Regions from separate parts of the Pseudomonas knackmussii B13 genome, predicted to be linked through region 1. Evidence: predicted binding sites of a transcription regulator. Region 1 holds the regulator's gene; each other region holds the start of a gene.

What was found. Region 1 encodes sigma-54, which starts transcription at its own class of promoters, with help from an activator protein. Its sites were predicted from a motif close to ANTGGCATNNANNTTGCTNT; they were not measured.
Region 2: the regulator sigma-54 is predicted to act here: its motif matches at 1,933-1,952, upstream of flgB (flagellar basal body rod protein FlgB).
Region 3: the regulator sigma-54 is predicted to act here: its motif matches at 2,828-2,847, upstream of PKB_RS23335 (pilin).

What each region holds. Positions count from the first base shown of each region.
Region 1 covers NZ_HG322950.1:4,805,151-4,811,869, reverse strand. Annotated here, with positions in the region: gene pmbA (metalloprotease PmbA) at 1-997, shown strand, start outside; gene PKB_RS22515 (HPr family phosphocarrier protein) at 1,058-1,330, opposite strand; gene rapZ (RNase adapter RapZ) at 1,364-2,221, opposite strand; gene ptsN (PTS IIA-like nitrogen regulatory protein PtsN) at 2,224-2,688, opposite strand; gene hpf (ribosome hibernation-promoting factor, HPF/YfiA family) at 2,698-3,006, opposite strand; gene PKB_RS22495 (RNA polymerase factor sigma-54) at 3,084-4,580, opposite strand; gene lptB (LPS export ABC transporter ATP-binding protein) at 4,813-5,538, opposite strand; gene lptA (lipopolysaccharide transport periplasmic protein LptA) at 5,538-6,074, opposite strand; gene lptC (LPS export ABC transporter periplasmic protein LptC) at 6,061-6,633, opposite strand; gene PKB_RS22475 (KdsC family phosphatase) at 6,642-6,719, opposite strand, start outside.
Region 2 covers NZ_HG322950.1:1,678,273-1,684,991, reverse strand. Annotated here, with positions in the region: gene flgE (flagellar hook protein FlgE) at 1-268, opposite strand, end outside; gene flgD (flagellar hook assembly protein FlgD) at 300-1,013, opposite strand; gene flgC (flagellar basal body rod protein FlgC) at 1,037-1,480, opposite strand; gene flgB (flagellar basal body rod protein FlgB) at 1,486-1,893, opposite strand; gene cheR (protein-glutamate O-methyltransferase CheR) at 2,478-3,305, opposite strand; gene PKB_RS08055 (chemotaxis protein CheV) at 3,424-4,356, opposite strand; gene flgA (flagellar basal body P-ring formation chaperone FlgA) at 4,424-5,182, shown strand; gene flgM (flagellar biosynthesis anti-sigma factor FlgM) at 5,315-5,632, shown strand; gene PKB_RS08040 (flagella synthesis protein FlgN) at 5,685-6,152, shown strand; gene PKB_RS08035 (flagellar brake protein) at 6,281-6,719, shown strand, end outside.
Region 3 covers NZ_HG322950.1:4,990,414-4,997,132, forward strand. Annotated here, with positions in the region: gene PKB_RS23325 (O-antigen ligase family protein) at 1-418, opposite strand, end outside; gene PKB_RS23330 (sulfatase-like hydrolase/transferase) at 431-2,179, opposite strand; gene PKB_RS23335 (pilin) at 2,377-2,781, opposite strand; gene pilB (type IV-A pilus assembly ATPase PilB) at 3,009-4,712, shown strand; gene PKB_RS23345 (type II secretion system F family protein) at 4,716-5,933, shown strand; gene PKB_RS23350 (prepilin peptidase) at 5,937-6,719, shown strand, end outside.

The DNA of each region.
Region 1 (6,719 bases):
CGATCTGCCGGATCTGGACCTCTATCATCCCTGGGACCTGAACCCGGATCAGGCAGTCGAGCGCGCCCTGGCCTGCGAGGCGGCAGCATTCGCCACCGATGCGCGGGTCACCAAGGCTGACGGCACTACGCTGAATACCCACTATGGCTGCCGCGTTTACGGCAACAGCCACGGCTTCATAGGCGGCTACGCCAGTTCGCGGCATAGCCTGAGCTGCGTGATGATCGCCGAGGGTGAGGGGCAGATGCAGCGCGATTACTGGTACGACGTGAGTCGCCGTGGCGACCTGCTCGATAGCCCGGAGAACATTGGCCGTCGTGCTGCTCAGCGTGCTGCGCTGCGTCTGGGCGCGCGTCCGGTTCCAACCGCGGAAGTACCGGTGCTGTTCGCTCCGGAGGTCGCGGTAGGGCTGTTCGGTCACTTCCTCGGTGCCATCTCCGGCGGCAGCCTGTACCGCAAATCGTCCTTCCTCGAAGGATGTCTCGGCCAGAAATTGTTCCCGGAATGGCTGACCCTCGATGAGCGTCCGCTGTTGCGTGGCGCCCTGGGCAGTGCCTCCTTCGACAACGATGGCCTGGCGACCTACGCGAAGCCTTTCGTGGAGAACGGCGAACTGGTGTCCTACGTGCTTGGCACCTATTCCGGCCGCAAGCTGGGCATGCCGAGCACTGCGAACGCAGGCGGCGTGCATAACCTCTTCGTCAGCCACGGCGATGAAGACCAGAAGGCGCTGCTGCGCCGCATGGGGCGCGGCCTGCTGGTCACCGAGTTGATGGGGCAGGGCGTCAATCTGGTTACAGGCGACTACTCCCGCGGTGCGGGCGGTTACTGGGTGGAGAACGGAGAAATCCAGTTCCCGGTGCAGGAAGTCACCATCGCAGCCAACCTCAGGGACCTCTTCGCCAACATCCTCGCGGTGGGTAACGACGTCGAGAATCGCGGCAACCTGCATACCGGCTCGGTGCTGGTGGAGCGCATGATGGTCGCCGGCAACTGATACGTTGCCGGAGCAAAGAAAAAGCCCGCCAGATGGCGGGCTTTTCATGTCGAGGCGAACTTACTCGCCTTCGTCGAAATAGTTGTTGATCAGCTCGGTCAGTGCCTGCAGCGCTTCGTTCTCCTGTTCGCCTTCGGCGAGCAGGTGCAGATTGGTCCCCTTGCCGGCGGCGAGCATCATGACCGCCATGATGCTCTTGCCGTCCACCGTGTTTTCCGGGCTGCGGCCCACACGAATCTGGCAGGGGAAACGACCGGCCACGCCGACGAACTTGGCGGCAGCGCGGGCATGCAGACCGAGCTTGTTGATGATGGTGATTTCGAGGGCGGGCATCGCGAGGGGGCTGTCCTTTTTTCGGGTCGCTTGCTAGCTCAGGTCGCGGTGGCGAATCTGCACGTTCTTCAGGGTATCTCTCAGCGCCTTGCCGATCCGCTCGGCCAGAAACACCGAGCGATGATGGCCGCCCGTGCAGCCGATGGCAATGGTGACGTAGGCGCGGTTGCTCGCAGCGAAGCGCGGCAGCCATTTGTTCAGGTACGCCAGGGTGTCCTGGAACATCTCCTCCACGTCGGGCTGCTCGGCGAGATACTCCTGCACTTCCTTGTCGAGGCCGGAAAGCTCGCGCAATTCGGGCTTCCAGTACGGGTTGGGCAGGCAGCGCACGTCGAACACCAGATCGGCGTCCACCGGCATGCCGCGCTTGAAGCCGAAGGATTCGACGAGGAAAGCGGTGCCGAGCTCCGGCTTGTTCAGCAGGCGCAGTTTGATGACGTCGCGCAACTGGTAGAGGTTGAGGTTTGTCGTGTTCAGCTTGAGATCGGCGAGATCGGCGATCGGGCCGAGCAGGTTCGTCTCGTCGGCGATGGCTTCGGCCAGCGAGCGGGTATCGGTGGTCAGCGGGTGGCGCCGGCGGGTTTCCGAAAAGCGCTTGAGCAGCGTTTCGTCATCGGCGTCGAGGTACAGCACGTCGCACTGGATGTGCTTGTCGCGGGCTTCCTGCAGCAATTCGGGGAAGCGCTTGAGCTGGCTCGGCAGGTTGCGCGCGTCGATCGACACGGCAACTTGCGGGTGCATCAGTTCGGTGTGCAGCAGGGCGCGCTGTGCCAGATCGGGCAGCAGGCTGGCCGGCAGGTTGTCGATGCAATAGAAGCCGTTGTCTTCGAGGACGTTGAGGGCTGTACTTTTGCCCGAGCCGGAGCGGCCGCTGACGATGATCAGGCGCATGGTCAGTGGCCGTTCTGTACGTCCACGACGATTCGGTACAGCGCCTCGCCATCGGTGGCGTGACGCAGGCGATCGCGCACTTCGGATCGGTCGAGCATGGAGGCGATCTGCCGCAGCAGCTCCAGGTGCTCTTCGGTGGCGGCCTCCGGTACCAGCAGTACGAAGACCAGGTCGACAGGGGCGCCGTCGAGGGCGTCGAAATCGACAGGGGTGTCCAGGTGAAGGATGGCGCTGATTGGCGCCTTGCAGCCGGTCAGCCGGCAATGCGGAATGGCGATGCCATTGCCGAAGCCGGTGGAGCCCAGGCGTTCCCGGGCTACCAGGCTTTCGAAGATGGCTTGTGCGTCGAGCCCCGGCAGGTCGTGAACGACCAGGTTGGCGATCTGTTCGAGGACGCGTTTCTTGCTGCCTCCCGGCACGCTCACGAGGGAGCGGCCGGGGGTCAGGATTTGCTCAAGTCGGATCATAGAGGGGGGTTAGCGGACTCCAACGCCCTGTTGGCGTTCGAGGTACTTTTCCTTGTGTTTGATCAGTTGGCGATCGAGTTTGTCGGTCAGAAGGTCGATGGCTGCGTACATGTCTTCATGTTCGGCGCAGGCCACCACCTCACCCCCGGAGATATGCAGCGTGGCTTCGATTCGCTGTTTCAGCTTTTCGACCTCCATGATGACCTGAACATTGGTGATCTTGTCGAAGTGGCGCTCCAGTCGGCCGAGTTTTTCGACCACATAGTCGCGCAGGGCGTCGGTCACATCCAGTTGATGGCCACTGATGTTGACTTGCATACCGCTTTCTCCTTATTGCCCGTGTATAAGTGGCAGGTTAATGCAACCTGCCGCCGGAACACTTTGGCTTGGGTCAATCAGACCAGTCGCTTGCGCTCGCTGGATGGAGCTATACCGAGAGATTCGCGGTACTTGGCGACGGTCCGTCGTGCCACTTGAATGCCCTGTGCCTCCAGTAAACCAGCGATCTTGCTGTCGCTCAACGGCTTTTTCGGACTTTCTGCCGCGACCAGTTTCTTGATGATCGCGCGGATCGCGGTGGACGAGCACTCGCCCCCTTCGGAGGTGCTGACGTGGCTGGAGAAGAAGTACTTCAGCTCGAAGATGCCACGCGGCGTGTGCATGAATTTCTGCGTGGTGACGCGCGAGATGGTCGACTCGTGCATGCCCACCGCTTCGGCGATGTCGTGCAGCACCAGCGGTTTCATGGCCTCTTCGCCGTACTCGAGGAAGCCGCGCTGGTGCTCGACGATCTGGGTCGCGACCTTCATCAGCGTTTCGTTGCGGCTCTGCAGGCTCTTGATGAACCAGCGCGCCTCTTGCAGCTGGTTGCGCATGAAGGTGTTGTCGGCGCTCGAGTCGGCGCGGCGTACGAGGCCTGCATATTGCGAGTTCACGCGCAGGCGCGGTACCGCTTCCTGGTTGAGCTCTACCAGCCAGCGCTCGTTGTGCTTGCGTACGATGACGTCGGGCACCACGTACTCGGCTTCGCCCGACTCGATCTGCGAGCCGGGGCGTGGATGCAGTGACTGGATCAGCTCGATGGTTTCGCGCAGCTCGTCTTCCTTGAGCTTCATGCGGCGCATCAGCTGGCTGTAGTCGCGGCTGCCGAGCAGGTCGAGGTGATCGCTCACCAGGCGCTGCGCCTCGGTGAGCAGGTAGGTGTTCTCAGGCATCTGGCGCAGTTGCAGCAGCAGGCATTCGCGCAGGTTGCGCGCGCCGACACCCGCCGGCTCCATCTGCTGGATGCGGCGCAGGACTACTTCCACCTCGTCCATCTCGACGTCGAGTTCGGGGTCGATGGAGGAGAGAATGTCGTCGAGGGATTCTTCCAGGTAACCGTCGTTGTTGATGCCGTCGATGATGCTCAGCGCGATCAGGCGATCGGTATCGGACATCGGCGCCAGGTTGAGCTGCCAGAGCAGGTGGCTCTGCAGGCTTTCGCCGGAGGAGGTGCGGGCGGTGAAGTCCCACTCGTCGTCATCGCTGCTGGGCAGGCTGCTGGCGCTGGTCTGGTAGATGTCTTCCCAAGCCGTATCTACCGGTAGCTCGCTCGGGATGCGTTCGGCCCACTGGTCGTCGTCCAGGCTGTCCACACTGGGCGTGGTGCTTTCCTGGTAACTGTCGGCCTGGGTGGTGGTGCTGGAGGCAGCTTCGGCGCCTTCGCCCATCGGGTCGCTGCCGTCGTAGTCGTCACCGTCCTCCTGGCGCTCGAGCATCGGGTTGGACTCCAGGGCCTCCTGGATTTCCTGTTGCAGGTCCAGGGTGGAGAGCTGGAGCAGTCGGATGGCTTGTTGCAGCTGCGGCGTCATCGTCAGCTGCTGGCCCATCTTGAGGACTAGCGATGGTTTCATGGCTGGAACTTGGCACCTTGTTCGCCGGCGCGGAGTGCGCCTATCCACGACTACGGACGCTGCCTTGGTCGATTCGTTCAGAATCGTCGCGGCGCCGCTAGGAAGCAAGTTATATGCCTGAAATTTTGTTACTTGCCTAGCCTTGAAACATTTCTCCAGACGTGGGTGGAGGGCTTGGCAGAGAGGTGGGAGGAGGTGCCTGCCGGGCCTTTGTGGCCCGGCGGCGTAGGGCTTAGAGGCGGAACTCGTGGCCCAGGTAGACTTCCTTGACCAGTTCGTTGGCCAGGATGGTTTCCGAGTCGCCTTCGGCAATCAGTTGGCCGTCGTTGACGATGTAGGCGGTCTCGCAGATATCCAGGGTCTCGCGGACGTTGTGATCGGTGATCAGGATGCCGATGCCCTTGGTCTTGAGGTGATGGATGATCTGCTTGATGTCGCCCACCGAGATCGGGTCCACGCCGGCGAAGGGTTCATCGAGCAGGATGAACTTGGGCGAACTGGCCAGGGCGCGGGCGATTTCCACGCGGCGGCGTTCACCACCGGACAGGCTCATGCCAAGGTTGTCGCGGATGTGGTGGATGTGGAATTCCTCGAGGAGTCCGTCGAGGGCCTCCTTGCGACCGGCTCGATCGAGGTCCTTGCGGGTCTCGAGGATGGCGCTGATGTTGTCCGCCACCGACAGCTTGCGGAAGATCGAGGCTTCCTGCGGCAAATAGCCGATGCCGGCGCGGGCGCGGCCATGCATCGGCAGGTTGGTGACGTCCTGGTCGTCGATGCGGACCAGGCCCTGATCGGCGCGCACCAGGCCGACGATCATGTAGAAGCAGGTGGTCTTGCCGGCGCCGTTGGGGCCGAGCAGGCCGACGATCTGCCCGCTGTCGATGCTCATGCTGACGTCGCGGACGACCTGGCGACCCTTGTAGCTCTTGGCAAGGTGTTGCGCGGTTAGGGTAGCCATTACTGGGCCTGGTCCTGCTTCTTCTTGGGCTGGATGACCATGTCGATGCGCGGGCGCGGCGTGGTCACCGGGGTTCCGGTGGCGCGGCCGGCATTGACGATCTGCCGTTCGGTGTCATAGACGACCTTCTCGCCTTCGAAGGTGTTGCCCTCCTGGATCACCTTGGCCTGGTCGATCAGGATCACCCGGTTCTGCGCTACGAAGTACTGGATGGTCAGGCCGTAGGCCTTGGTGAGTTCCTTGTCCGGCGCCGGCTTCTGCTCGAAATACGCAGGCTTGCCGACCGAGGTGACTACCTCGATATCGCCGTTCTTGTTCTGCTTGAGGGTCACTGTGTTGCCAGTCAGCTTCATGCTGCCCTGGGTGACCACCACGTCGCCCTTGTAGACCGCGACGCCTTGCTTGTCGTCCAGCTCGGCGCTGTCGGCCTGGACGCGGATCGGTTGCTCGCGGTCCGTCGGGAGTGCCCAGGCGGCGGCGCTGCCGAGGCTGGCGGCGAGGCTGAGGAGTAGGGGGAGGGTATTAACGAACCTCATGCTGACCTCTTACGTTGGACAGCAGGAGCATCCGGCTGTCTTTCAGATACGCTTTCATTCCTATCGCCGTCGTCACGCCGTTGGGCTCGGTGATCTTAACGGGCTGTTCGGTTTGCGCATAATTCTGGTCCGGGAACACCGTCATACGCGTAGTGGTTAGCAGCAGCGTGCGGTTCTCGGCGTCAGTGCGCTTGACGCGGACATCGTCGATCAACTCGACCTGCTTGCCTTCCGGACCGACCTCGGCGCGCACGCTCTGCACGTGCCAGGGCTGCGGTTGGCCTTCGCGGAAGAAGTACAGGTCGGGCGTGGTGACGTTGGTGACGTCGGTAGCCTTCATGTGTTCCAGGCGGTCGGCGGTCATCTCGTAGGCGAGCGTGCCGTCGATGCGGTACTGAACACTGTGGGCGTTCGCTGCGTAGAAATCGATCGCGTCATTGCTGGGCGGGATCTTGCGTTCGGTGAACAGGTCCAGGCGCACGTTCCAGTAATAGCCCATGGCGATCAGCAGGACCGCGATCAGGGCAAGGAGCAGCTTCTGGCGAAAAGTCTTCGGCATGTTCGGCTCTACAGATAAGCGCTTTGCGCCGCTTCCAGGTTGCCCTGGGCGCGCAGGATCAGTTCGCAGAATTCCCGGGCTGCACC
Region 2 (6,719 bases), 3.0 Mb from region 1:
AGAAGCCGTTGCCGCTGATGGCCAGGTCCAGGCTGCGACCGGTGTTGCTCAGGTTGCCCTGGGTGAACTGCTGGGACACCGACTGGGTGATGACCCCGCTGCCCACGGCATTGCGCCCGGTGCCGAGCATGGAAGAGGCATAGAGGTCGGCGAACTCGGTGCGCGACGACTTGAAGCCGGTGGTGCCGACGTTGGCGATGTTGTTGCCGGTCACGTTCAGGTCAGTGCTCGCGGCGTTCAGTCCACTCAGGGCGGTATTGAAAGACATGGATCAGCTCCCGTGCCGAAGGACGGCGTGATTATTTGCCAATGGTCTGGATGCTGGAGGCCGAGACGGCGCCGATGCCAGCGAGATTGAGGGTCATGCTCGCGCCGTTCTGGCCCAGCGTGACGCTGTTCACCGTCGCCGGCAGGTAGGTGGTCAGCGCGGTGCTGGTGCCATCGATCGTCGAGGTGGCCTTGAAGGTGTAGGCGCCGGCATCCACCAGGTTGCCGCTGTCGTCCTTGCCGTCCCACTTGAAGTCGATGTTGCCGCTCTTCTGCGTGCCCATGTCGATGGTGCGCACCAGGTCGCCGTCGGCGTCGTAGATCTTCACCGCGGTGCCGTCGCCGGCCGAAGGCATCACCAGGGTGCCCGCGACACCGGCAGTCGGATCGTCGAGCTGGGCCTTGCCGGAGGCGACTATCACTGAGCGGCCGACCAGCGACGAAGCCTGCAGGGCCTGCGAGGACTGGAAGGAGGAGTAGAAGGAGCCCAGGGTGGTATCCAGGTTCTCCATGCTCTCCAGGCTGCTGAACTGCGCCAGCTGCGACACGAACTGGGTGTTGTCCTGCGGGTCCAGTGGGTTCTGGTTGTTCAGCTGGGTGACCAGCAGCTGCAGGAACGAATCCTTGCCCAGCGAGCTGGTGCCGGTTTCCGCAGTCGAGCTCGACGAACTCGACGAGCCGGCGTTGAGTGCCGACAGGATCGAGGCGCTGGAGCTGCTGTTGGTGGCGCTGGAAGTGGTGGTCATTTTCTATCCTTCGAGGCGGCGACTCACTGACCCAGGGTCAGCACCTTCTGCATCATCTGCTTGGCGGTGTTCATCATTTCCGCATTGCTCTGGAACGAGCGGCTGGCGGAGATCATGTCGGCCATCTCCTGCACCACGTTGACGTTCGGGTAGTACACGTAGCCGTTGGCGTCGGCAGCCGGATGGTTCGGCTCGTAGCGCGGCACCAGCGGGCTCTGGTCCTCGACCACGCCGAGCACCTGCACACCGCTGCCGGCCTGGTTGTTGCCGTCGTCGAACAGCGAGCCCTGGTCGCCCTGGGCCTGCTGGAACATCGCGGAGAACACCGGATGGCGCGCGCGATAGGTCTGATCGATGCTCGAGGACACGCTCTCGGCGTTGGCGAGGTTGGAGGCGGTGGTATTCAGACGGGTGGTCTGGGCACTCATGCCGGTACCGGCGATGTTGAAGACACTGGCCAGAGACATGGCGATCACTCCCCGCGAATGGCGGTCATCAGACCTTTGAACTTGCTGTTGAGGAAGGTGAAGCTGGCCTGGAACTGGGTGGCGTTCTCGGCGTACTTCGCCTGCTCGACCTGCGCGTCGACGGTGTTCTGGTCGAGCGCGGGGTTGGCCGGAATGCGGTACTTCAGCGCGTCGTCGCTCAGGCTCACGCCGTCGGCTTCGATGTGCCGGGAGTTGGTGAGCGTGGTGGCGAAGTTGCCGCGCTGGGCATTGCCGGACTGGGCCGCGAGCACCGAGGCGAAATCCATGTCGCGCGCCTTGTAGTTCGGCGTGTCGGCGTTGGCCAGGTTGTTGGCCAGGACCTCGGCGCGCTGTGAGCGGAAGCTGAGGGCCTGCTGATGGATGCCGAGGGCGGTATCGAAGCTGATGCTCATGGTCACGAACCTGTTTGCCGGTGTGGGCTTGCCATCACTTCAGCAAGGTGCGTGCCAATATTTGAAATCCTTTTAAATCAAGGCATTGAGATGAAATCGGGAGCGGCAAGAGGCGGCAAATCGCGGCAAGCGGCAAGGCATTTCCGCCCGGCGGCAAGGGCGCCCTGCCCTTTGGGCGGGGTGTTCGAGCTCCGCTCGCAGCTTCCCGTGATCTCCGCGAGTGCGAGGCTGCGCCTGCGAATTTTCGCGGACAAGGTCCGCTCCTACAGTCGCGCATCGAGCTTCCCTTCCAGGTCATGCAGGAGCGGATTCATCCGCGAAAATTCTCGCGCCAATTTGAACCTGTAGGAGCGCGCCATGCGCGCGATTCGCGGCCATGGGCCGCTCCTACAGGGATCACGGTGCCGTACGGTTCACGGATGAATCCGCTCCTGCAGGCTGACGCCGGGATTTCCGCACACGCCGGACAGCCCCCTCTCCCGCTTGCGGGAGAGGGTTGGGGAGAGGGAGAGATCGGATCGGCAACAGACCGATAGGCCTGCACCAGATGCACGGGCCGGCCGCAACGCCGGTCCGGCCACGGCCTACTTGGCCTTGTAGATGATCCCCGGGTTGCACTGGACCATCTGGTAATGATCCGGCAGGCCGTTGAGCGCTTCGGAGGCGCCGAGGAACAGGTAGCCGCCCGGCTTCAGCGCGGCGTGCATGCGCAGCAGGATGTCGCGCTTGATCTCGGCGGAGAAATAGATGAGCACGTTGCGGCAGAAGATCAGGTCGAACTTGCCGAGGCTCGCGTAGCTGTCCAGCAGGTTCAGCGCGCGGAACTCGACGCGGCTCTTGATTGCCGGCTTCACTGCCCAGCGTCCCGGCCCCTTGGCGTCGAAGTAGCGCTGCAGGCGCTCCTGGGACAGGCCGCGGCCGATCGCCAGGCTGTCGTACTCGCCGGCGCGGCAAGCGTTGAGCATGGAGCCGGAAAGGTCGGTCGCCACGATCTGCACGCCGGCCTTGAGCTGGCCGAGGTTGGTCTTCTCGAACTCGTCGATGGTCATCGACAGCGAGTAGGGCTCCTGGCCCGACGAACAGGCCGCCGACCAGATGCGCAGGCGCTGTCCGGGACTGGCCTTGATGCTCTCGGCCAGCACGCGGTTCTTCAGCACCTCGAAGGGATAGGTGTCGCGAAACCAGAGGGTTTCGTTGGTGGTCATGGCATCCACGACCAGCTCGCGCAATTGACCGCGCGACGGGCCCTGGATCTTCTGCACCAATTCGCCGAGCGTCTTGATGCCCTGCTGTTCCATCAACTTGTTCAGACGGCTGGCGACCAGGTACTGCTTGTTGGCACCCAGCACGATGCCACAGGTCTTTTCCAGGAAGTCCCGGAACAGCTCGAATTCCAGATTGGTTGATGTCACCTATGAACGCCCCTTTGTGTTGGCCCGATGCCCACTGCGGCACCGTGCAGGCCGGAGTCGACCCCGGCCTTGGACGGCACTGGGGCCGCCCGTGGTCACCTTGCGGGTGTTCCCCGTGTCAACGTGCGTCGAACGCGCGAATCCGTTCGGCTACTCGTGCCGCCAGGTCGTCCGGACGGAACTTGGCCAGGAAATCGTCGGCGCCGACCTTCCTGACCATCGCCTGGTTGAACACCCCCGACAACGAAGTATGCAGGAGAATATGCAAATCCTGCAGTCGCGGATCATGGCGAATTTCTGCTGTCAGCGTGTATCCGTCCATCTCCGGCATTTCGATGTCGGAAATCACCATCAGCAGTTCTTCGCCCGGCTTGCCGCCGGCATCCAGCATCTGTTGAAGGTAGTCCAGCGCCTGGCGGCCGTCATTGAGCGCCAGCACTTCGACACCGACAGTTTCCAGGCAGCGCACCAGCTGCTTGCGGGCCACGGAGGAGTCGTCCACCACCAGCACGCGTTTGCTGATCGCGCGAGCCTGGGTATCGGCATCCACGACGCCCTCGGAGATTTCCTCGCTGGTCGGCGCGACTTCGGCGAGGATCTTCTCCACGTCGATGACTTCCACCAGCTGCTTGTCCACACGAGTGACCGCCGTCAGGTAATGATCGCGGCCGGTGCCCTTGGGCGGCGGATGGATCTCGCCCCAGTTCATGTTGACGATGCGTTCCACCGAGTGCACCAGGAAGCCCTGCACCTTGGTGTTGTACTCGGTGATGATCACGAAACTGTTTTCGATATCGCGCAAGCCGCGGCGGCCGGTGGCCAGCGACAGGTCGAGGATCGGGATGGTGCCGCCGCGGATGTTCGCCACACCGCGCACCACCGGACTGGACTTGGGCATCACGGTCAGGCGCGGGCACTGCAGTACCTCTTTCACCTTGAACACGTTGATACCGTAGAGCTGGCTGCCATCCAGCCGGAACAGCAGTAACTCGAGACGATTCTGGCCAACCAGCTGCGTGCGCTGGTTGACCGAATCCATGACTCCGGCCATTGCGCCTCCATTTGCCGCCGCAGCGCGATTCCACGCCAAGCGGCACGAGCATTGCTTGGATCGTTGCATGAAACAGTCAACGACATTTTTCCGACAGTCCCGAAAACGCGTCCGGACACTCTGCGGAGTTCTGGGGGCGACCGGCCTGTTCGGACTGGGCATGGCCCAGGCAGAGGACTTCACCGCTCCCGAAATCCTTATCGGCTCGACCCAGGGGTTTCTTGAGTTCAAGGTTGAAGATTATCTACGTAACAGCGGCATCGACGCACGCTACGAAATCGAAGTGGCGCGCCTCGATCCGCGCCTGCGCCTGGCGCAATGCGACAAGGACCTGTCGCAGTCGCTGGAAAGCCCGGCGCAGCCGCTCGGCCGGGTGACGGTGCAGGTGCGCTGCGACGGCAGTTCGCCGTGGACCGTGTACATCCCAGCCACCGTGCACCTCTATCGCCAGGTGGTGGTGACCACCCAGCCGCTCAAGCGCGACCACGTCATCGAGCCGGGCGACATCAGCGTCGTCGAGCGCGACGTCGGTCAGCTCAGCCAGGGCTACCTGACCGAACCGGACCGCGCCGTCGGGCAGAAGCTCAAGCGTCCGACCACCAACGACCAGGTGCTCGCCCCGGTATTCCTGGAGCAGGCAGCAGTCGTTCACAAAGGAGATCAGGTGGTGATTCGAGCCTTGACCGGCTCGGTCACCGTGGCCATGCAGGGCGAGGCCCTGGCCGATGGCGTGCCCGGCGAGCAGATTCGCGTGCGAAACCTCAGTTCGCAGCGCATCATCAAGGCCCAGGTGGTGGAGGCCGGAGCGGTTCAGGTAGCGCTCTAGTGACGGAAGTCTGGCGCTGACGCGCCAGCCTTCACTAAACTGTGGGAAGACGCACAAAAAGTCGCCCTAAAGTTTTCCCGGCGGCGGCCGAAACCTTTGGCAAGCGTCCTGAACCCCCAGAGGCTAAATACCATGGTCATCGACTTCAACCGGCTGAACAATGCCAGCGCTCCGGCCAGTACCGGCAGCACCGGCAAGGCCAAAAGCGGCCCGAGCGAAGCCGCCGGTAGCGAACCGACCGCCAGCACCCCGGCCCAAAACAGCGGTGAACCCGTGCAGCTGAGCAGCACTGCCCAGCAACTGCAGAAAGCCAGCGACCAGCTGAAAGACCAACCTGTCGTCGACTCGGAAAAGGTCGCGCGACTGAAGCAGGCCATCGCCGATGGCAGCTACAAGGTCGACAGCCAGAAAGTCGCCGGCAAACTGCTCGACTTCGAATCCCAGCGCTGAGCCCTGGCGCCAGCGCCGGGAACTCCTTGGACGCCCAAGTACCGAGCCCGAGATGCCCAACGCCCCCCTGCTCCACCTGTTGACCGAGGACATCGGCGCCGCCCAGCGGCTGCTGCAGCTCATCGAGGACGAACTCCAGGCCCTCGAGGCCCGCGACCTCGAACGCCTGCAGAGCTTGCTCGACGCTAAGCTGCCGCTCCTGCAGCAGATGGAGAACAACGGCCGGCAGCGCAGCCAGCTGCTGCAACAGGCCGGCGTGAGCAGCGATCGCCAGGGGCTCGCCGAGCTCGCCGCGCTGGGTAGCGTGGCTGCCGATACGCTCGCGCGCAGCGACGAACTGGGCGAACTGCTGGAGCAATGCAAGCAGGCGAACCTGCGCAACGGCCGGGTCATCCGCAGCAACCAGCACGCCACCGGCCGTCTGCTGGACATCCTGCGCGGCCAGGAAACCCCCAGTCTCTACGACCGTCGCGGCAGCGCCACCCAAGGCAATCGCCAGCGCCCTCTCAGCCAGGCCTGAGTTCTAGTATCGGCCTCGGCGTTACGGCACAATGCCGTCGCCCCGTGCAGCTCATAACAACCACAATTGGAGACCCAAGGACCGTGTCGAGCCCGTTCGCCGAGGAAAATGGCCCACAACCGCCGAAGATGCTCAAGGCACCTGTGGAGATTCAGGCCAACCTGCGAACCCTCATGGAAAGCCACGATCCCCTGGTCATCACCTTCGCCGAGCGCAACCAGCGCTTCCAGAGCTTCGTCGTCGCCGTCGAGCGCGAGCGCAACCGCATCGCCCTGGACGAGCTCATCCCCAATGACGGCGAGCGCTACATGCAGAACGGCGAGGCCTTCCGCATCGAGGCTTTCCACGAAGGCGTGCGTATCGCCTGGGATTGCAAGCAGGGCGCACAGATCAGCGAACTGGACGGCTCGCGCTGCTACTGGCTGCCGTTCCCCGCGGAAATGCTCTACCACCAGCGCCGCAACGCCTATCGCGCAGCGATCCAGCAGGGTCAGCCGGTAACGGTGGAGCTGTGTGGGCAGAAACTCAAGGCAGCGGTTACCGGCACGCTGCTGGATATCTCCGCCA
Region 3 (6,719 bases), 190 kb from region 1:
TCCCCAGCAGCAACCAGGAAAAGAGAAGAATCAGCGACGCACGAAAACAACGCCTGGCCGTATGAGCTTCGAAACGGGCCATACGCCAGAGAAGCACTATCAGCCAAAGCGCATGGGCCAACAGGAACTGTAGGACCAGCCAGGACCAAGGCTCTAGTCGCTCGGAGAGGATGGGCAGCAATCCGCCGAACAAAGAAAGCAGCCACATGCCAGCAAGGCCGAACCCGGCCGACCGCGAGACGTCGGGTACGGCGCGCCATACGGATACACCCAGCAGGAACAACTGGAATGCTGTGATCGGAGGGAAATAGAAGAGCTCAAGCGAGGCCTGAAGGAAAAGCCCGAGGAAAGCAAAAGTACCTACAACGGACCAACCCGAGATGGCCGAGCCCTTGCCCAGCCGCACCACTCCATCCATGGAGATTCCACCTTAGTGAACATACCGATTCCGATATGCCACTATTCTCGCGACATCCTCGTCTCGAGGCAATTGCTGCTGGGCGGGAATGCCCTTTTCATCGAGGCTGACGCTCAGGATGCGTTGACTGGCCGCTTCATACCAGGTGATCCGATCACGGCAGCGCAGGCCGATATCCTTGGAGGCCAACAGCTCTCCTATACGATCCTCGCGAATGCGCAGACGCCCTTGTGCATCGACCTCGTAGTAGGAGGCGGCTTGTTGGGCAATTTCCACTTCGCTGACAGTTCTGTAGTCGCTAGTTGCATGGAACCGAATACCGGTTTCCACCACCAGACAGGCGTCCTGGGGCGTTAGCGTAAATTCTCCGGTGCGCACATACCCCTCAACAGCACCACGCACATCGAGAAGCGATACCTGCTCAGAAACAGATGAGGAACTCGTAACAGGCCGGCCATTTTTGTAAGTGGTCGCGGCAAGCACGATGCGGTTTTGTCGATCACTCAGGATATTGGCCCCATGCCCAAAGCCGGAAATCTGCACGGGCTGGCCATCGAGCATGACAACGGACTCCACGTCCCCAAGCCCTTCGCCGTGATCGGATAGAACCAACACAAGCGCATCATCGAGCATGCCTTTTTTGCGCAAGCCACTCATCAATTGCCCAACCTGATGATCAACAGCAGTCAGCGCCTCCAACTGCTGCGCCAAGAACGAATTCTCGCGCTGCACCTTCGCTCGTGCATGCCTGGTTTTGAATGGGAAATGTGCTGACTCGAAGTGAACCGCCAGAAACAGCGGTCTATCGACCGTGGAAGAATTGAGCACCGACTGAACAAAACCGTCCGACGAATAGTTGGTATGGGCTGCCGAGTTGATATAGGAGTACGGCAGCAAAATTCGCCCCAGCCGAGTCTGAAGCAGTAGATTGTTCAATGGCGTGTCAGTCGGTGCCTGCAGAACAAAATCCAGTACCCCTGGTTTGGGCCCAACAACCTGATCGAAACCGAAGCTCTCATCAATATTGGAGAAACGCCGCTCATCGATGGCAAACACCGCACGATAGCCTTTACTCCGCAGTTCGGCCGGCAATAAACCGTCTTTCTGCACATGATCCATGTTGCGCAAGTTGAAAACGGCACCGTGCTCGCTAGGCGAGCGACCACTCAGCAAAGAGACCCATGCTGGGAAAGTACGCCCCAATGGCGTGTAAGCTCTCGTGTAATGGGTAGCATGAACCGTTTCCTGCGCGAGATTTGGCAGTAGATCAAGACTCCGATCGAATACATCTCCCGATAGAGAGTCCACGCCGATGATAATGACGTTTCGCTTGCTGGTAGCGTTGATCGACACTGCCCCCGAAAGACTTAACAGCCCCAGAGAAAAGCCGCCGCAAATCAAAACCCCGGCCAGGACGCTAAAGTGTCGAGCGCCATATACGCGTATGTAGACGAACACCAGCAACGCAACGAATATGCCCAGCAGAATCTTGCCGAGCAAGGCAGAGTCAAGCGTCGACAAAGTGATGGAATAGTTGGAGCGTGGGAAAAACCAAGCATTGGTGGATACAAGCAACATCCATCCGAAAAGCAAGGCAACCAATAAGGAAAGTGCTGGAGAGACACCCAGCAATCTGGCTAATCCGCGCGCCAGCCAAGTAAAGCAAGCCAGAGCAGCGGCACAAAGGATGGTGTTCGTCATCAGGAAAAGCAGCAGGTCTTCCCGCACTGTTGGTGATAATAGCGCTTCATCCAGGAGCATTCGCACCCGCGAATCGCCAATTGAAAGTGGACTAGGCTCCAGAAGCATGGGGAGGAAGTACAAGCCAAGGAACCCGCCCCACGCTATCCACCTTTTAAATGCCACTATTAGCACCTGCTTTATCGAACTTACACCGTACAAAAGAAAAACGCCCTGCATGGCAGGGCGTCTTCGAATACCGATAAGGCTATGCCTTATTAACGGCACTCAGCCGGAACGTACTTAGCATCAGAAGTAGTAGCACACTTCCAGGTGACAGGGCCGCCAGAGGCTTGGCTAGGAGTCAGCGTCAGAGTGACGCCGCCCGCCTTAGCAGTGGTCACTACAGTAATCTCGCCAGTATCACACTTCACCGACGAAACGTTATCAGTAGCAGTAGTGATATCAGTGAAGCCCTTACAAGAGTTTGCATCAATCTTGTTATTGCTCGCGATATTCTCACCAACTGTGGCCTTGACGCCAGATGCCAGAACCAGAGCTTCCGATACACGGGCACGGATGGTGTAGTCCTGATAGGCCGGCAGAGCGATGGCAGCCAGGATACCGATGATCGCAACCACGATCATGAGTTCGATCAGGGTAAAGCCTTTCTGAGCGTTCATATAACTCTCCTTGGAATGGGGTACGGTCTGTCGACCTGACTGGATCAAAGCACAAGCTGTGCCAAAACCGAAATAGCGCGAATTCCAGCGTCAACAGTCCATCACAAGTCAGCTGGCGAGCCCGAACCGGCAACAACTGACAAAAAATGGCACTCCCTGGGCAGGCATTTGGCACTAAATGGCAGGTGAGTTATAAGAACTGCACATTTTCTTTCGGCCCTTCCTCCATGAACGATCAAGTCGTCCTCTCCGGTCTCGCCCGCCAACTGGTGATTGCCGAGCTGCTCGATGAGAAGAGTGCGCAACAGGCTCAGCAGCAGGCACAGCGCAACAAGCTATCGCTGGTGACCTATCTGGTGCAGAACAAGCTGGTCAAGAGCCGCCCGCTGACCGAACTGGCCGCCGACCAGTTCGGCATCGCCTATTTCGATTTGGGCAGTATCGATAGAGATAGCATTCCCAAAGATCTGGTCAGCGAAAAGCTGGTGCGACAACACCGGGTCATTCCATTGTGGCGCCGAGGCAACAAGCTGTTCGTTGGCTTGTCCGACCCCACCAACCACCAGGCCGTCACCGATGTCCAGTTCAGCACGGGCCTGACCACCGAGGCCATACTGGTTGAGGACGACAAACTCGGCGATGCCATCGAAAAACTCTTCGAAAGTCCCACAGGAGGGCTAGATTCTCTCGCCGACGTCGACCTGGAAGGACTGGATATCGAGAGTGGCGACGCAGAGCGTAAGGAAGAGAGCATTGGCGGCGACGCCGACGACGCTCCCGTAGTGCGCTTCGTCAACAAGATGCTGCTGGATGCCATCCGAGGCGGCTCATCAGACTTGCACTTCGAACCCTACGAAAAGATCTACCGCGTGCGCTTCCGCACCGACGGCATGCTGCACGAGGTCGCCAAGCCGCCGATCCAGTTGGCCAGCCGTATCTCCGCACGCTTGAAGGTCATGGCCGGGCTGGACATTTCCGAGCGCCGCAAGCCGCAGGACGGCCGCATCAAGATGCGAGTGTCGAAGACCAAGTCCATCGACTTCCGGGTCAACACTCTGCCCACCCTGTGGGGCGAGAAGATCGTGATGCGGATTCTCGACTCGGCCAGCGCGCAAATGGGCATTGACGCATTGGGCTACGAGGACAACCAGAAGCAACTCTATCTGGAGGCGCTGAAACAGCCACAAGGCATGATCCTGGTAACCGGCCCCACCGGTTCGGGCAAGACGGTATCCCTGTATACCGGCCTGAATATCCTCAATACCCCGGACATCAACATTTCCACTGCTGAAGACCCGGTGGAGATCAACCTGGAAGGCATCAACCAGGTCAACGTGAATCCCAAGCAGGGCATGGATTTCTCCACAGCCTTGCGCGCGTTTCTGCGGCAGGACCCGGATGTGATCATGGTCGGCGAGATCCGCGACCTGGAAACCGCCGAGATCGCGATCAAGGCCGCGCAGACCGGGCACATGGTGATGTCCACCCTGCACACCAACAGCGCCGCGGAAACCCTGACCCGCCTGCTGAACATGGGCGTGGCCTCGTTCAACCTGGCTACCTCGGTCAACCTGATCATTGCCCAGCGTCTGGCACGCAAGTTGTGTTCGGCTTGCAAGAAGGAGCACGAAGTTCCGCGCGAAGCCCTGCTCCATGAAGGCTTCCCGGAAGACAAGATCGGCACCTTCAAGCTCTACTCGCCAGTGGGGTGTGAAAATTGCAACGGTGGCTACAAGGGCCGCGTGGGTATTTATGAAGTGGTTAAAATCACGCCGGCGCTGCAGCGGATTATCATGGAGGAAGGCAACTCCATTCAGATCGCCGAACAAGCCCGCAAAGAAGGCTTCAATGATCTGCGCACCTCGGGCCTGCTGAAAGCCATGAATGGCATCACCAGCCTCGAGGAAGTCAACCGCGTGACCAAGGATTAATCCATGGCGGAAAAAGCGTTGAAAACCAGTGTCTTCACCTTCGAAGGCATGGACCGAAAGGGTGGCAAAGTCAAAGGGGAGCTTTCGGGCACCAATACTGCCTTGGTCAAAGCACAGCTGCGCAAGCAGGGCATCAACCCAACCAAGGTTCGTAAGAAGGGCATGTCCCTGCTAGGCAAGGGCAAGAAGATTAAGCCCATGGACATTGCCCTCTTTACTCGCCAGATGGCGACCATGATGCAATCGGGTGTGCCCTTGCTGCAGTCCTTCGACATCATCGGCGAAGGTTTCGACAATCCGAACATGCGCAAACTGGTCGAAGACATCAAACAGGAAGTTGCCGCCGGTAACAGCCTGGCCAACTCCCTTCGCAAGAAGCCAATGTATTTCGATGACCTGTACTGCAACCTAGTCGATGCCGGTGAGCAGTCCGGCGCACTGGAAACCTTGCTGGATCGAGTCGCGACTTATAAGGAAAAAACTGAGTCGCTGAAAGCCAAGATCAGGAAGGCGATGACCTATCCAATTGCGGTCATCGTAGTCGCCATTGTGGTATCGGCAATCCTACTGATTAAAGTTGTACCGCAATTCCAGTCAGTATTCTCCAGTTTTGGTGCAGAGCTTCCTGCCTTCACAAGAATGGTGATCAGTCTTTCTGAAATGCTGCAAAAGTGGTGGCTAATCGTACTAATCGCCATGTTTGCCGCCGCCTTTGCTCTGCGAGAGTTCCACCGACGTTCAGAGAAGTTCAGAGACTCGGTTGATCGAAGCGTACTCAAGCTCCCTATTGTTGGGGGGATTCTCTACAAGTCAGCTGTTGCCCGTTACGCGCGCACGCTCTCAACCACCTTTGCCGCCGGCGTGCCCTTAGTAGAAGCGCTTGATTCGGTGTCTGGCGCCACTGGCAATGTCGTATTTCGCAATGCCGTATCCAAGATCAAGCAAGACGTGTCGTCTGGTACTCAACTTAACTTTTCCATGAGAACGACCGGCATATTTCCTACGATGGCCGTGCAGATGGCTGCAATCGGTGAAGAGTCGGGCTCGCTCGATGCCATGCTCGACAAGGTCGCAAACTACTACGAGGAGGAGGTCGACAACGCCGTCGACAACCTCACGACCCTGATGGAGCCCATGATCATGGCTGTACTGGGTATTCTCGTCGGCGGTCTTGTCATCGCCATGTACCTGCCCATCTTCCAACTCGGTCAAGTCGTCTAATACATGCCCGCACTTGAATTCCTGGCCAGCCACGCGCTGGCCTTTGTTTTGTGTGCTGCCCTCCTCGGCCTTCTGGTCGGCAGCTTTCTCAACGTAGTCATCCACCGCCTGCCGAAAATGCTGCAACTCGACTGGGAGCAGCAGGCCAGGGACACGCTCGCTCTTCCGCATCCCGAAAAGCGCGAAACCTACAACCTCATCCTGCCCAACTCGCATTGCCCGCATTGCGACCATGAGATTCGCCCCTGGGAGAACATCCCGGTGGTGAGCTACCTGGCGCTTCGCGGCAAGTGCTCTTCCTGCAAGGCGCCGATCAGCGCGCGTTATCCGTTGATCGAGGTGGCCACCGCCCTCCTCTCTGCTTTCGTTGCCTGGCACTTCGGTTTCACCTGGCAGGCGGGCGCGATGTTGCTGTTGAGCTGGGGCCTTCTTGCGATGAGCATGATCGATGTCGATCACCAACTGCTGCCCGATGCGCTGGTGCTTCCGTTGCTCTGGCTCGGTCTGATCGTCAATGCCTTCGGCCTCTTTACCTCGCTGAGCGATGCGCTTTGGGGCGCGGTTTTCGGCTACCTCAGCCTGTGGACGGTGTTCTGGGTGTTCAAGCTGGTGACCGGCAAGGAAGGCATGGGCTATGGCGACTTCAAGCTGCTGGCCATGCTCGGCGCCTGGGGTGGCTGGCAGGTGCTGCCGCTGACCATCCTGCTCTCCTCGCTGGTTGGGGCGGTGCTGGGCGTTATCATGCTGCGCCTACGCAATGCCGAGAGCGGCACGCCTATCCCCTTC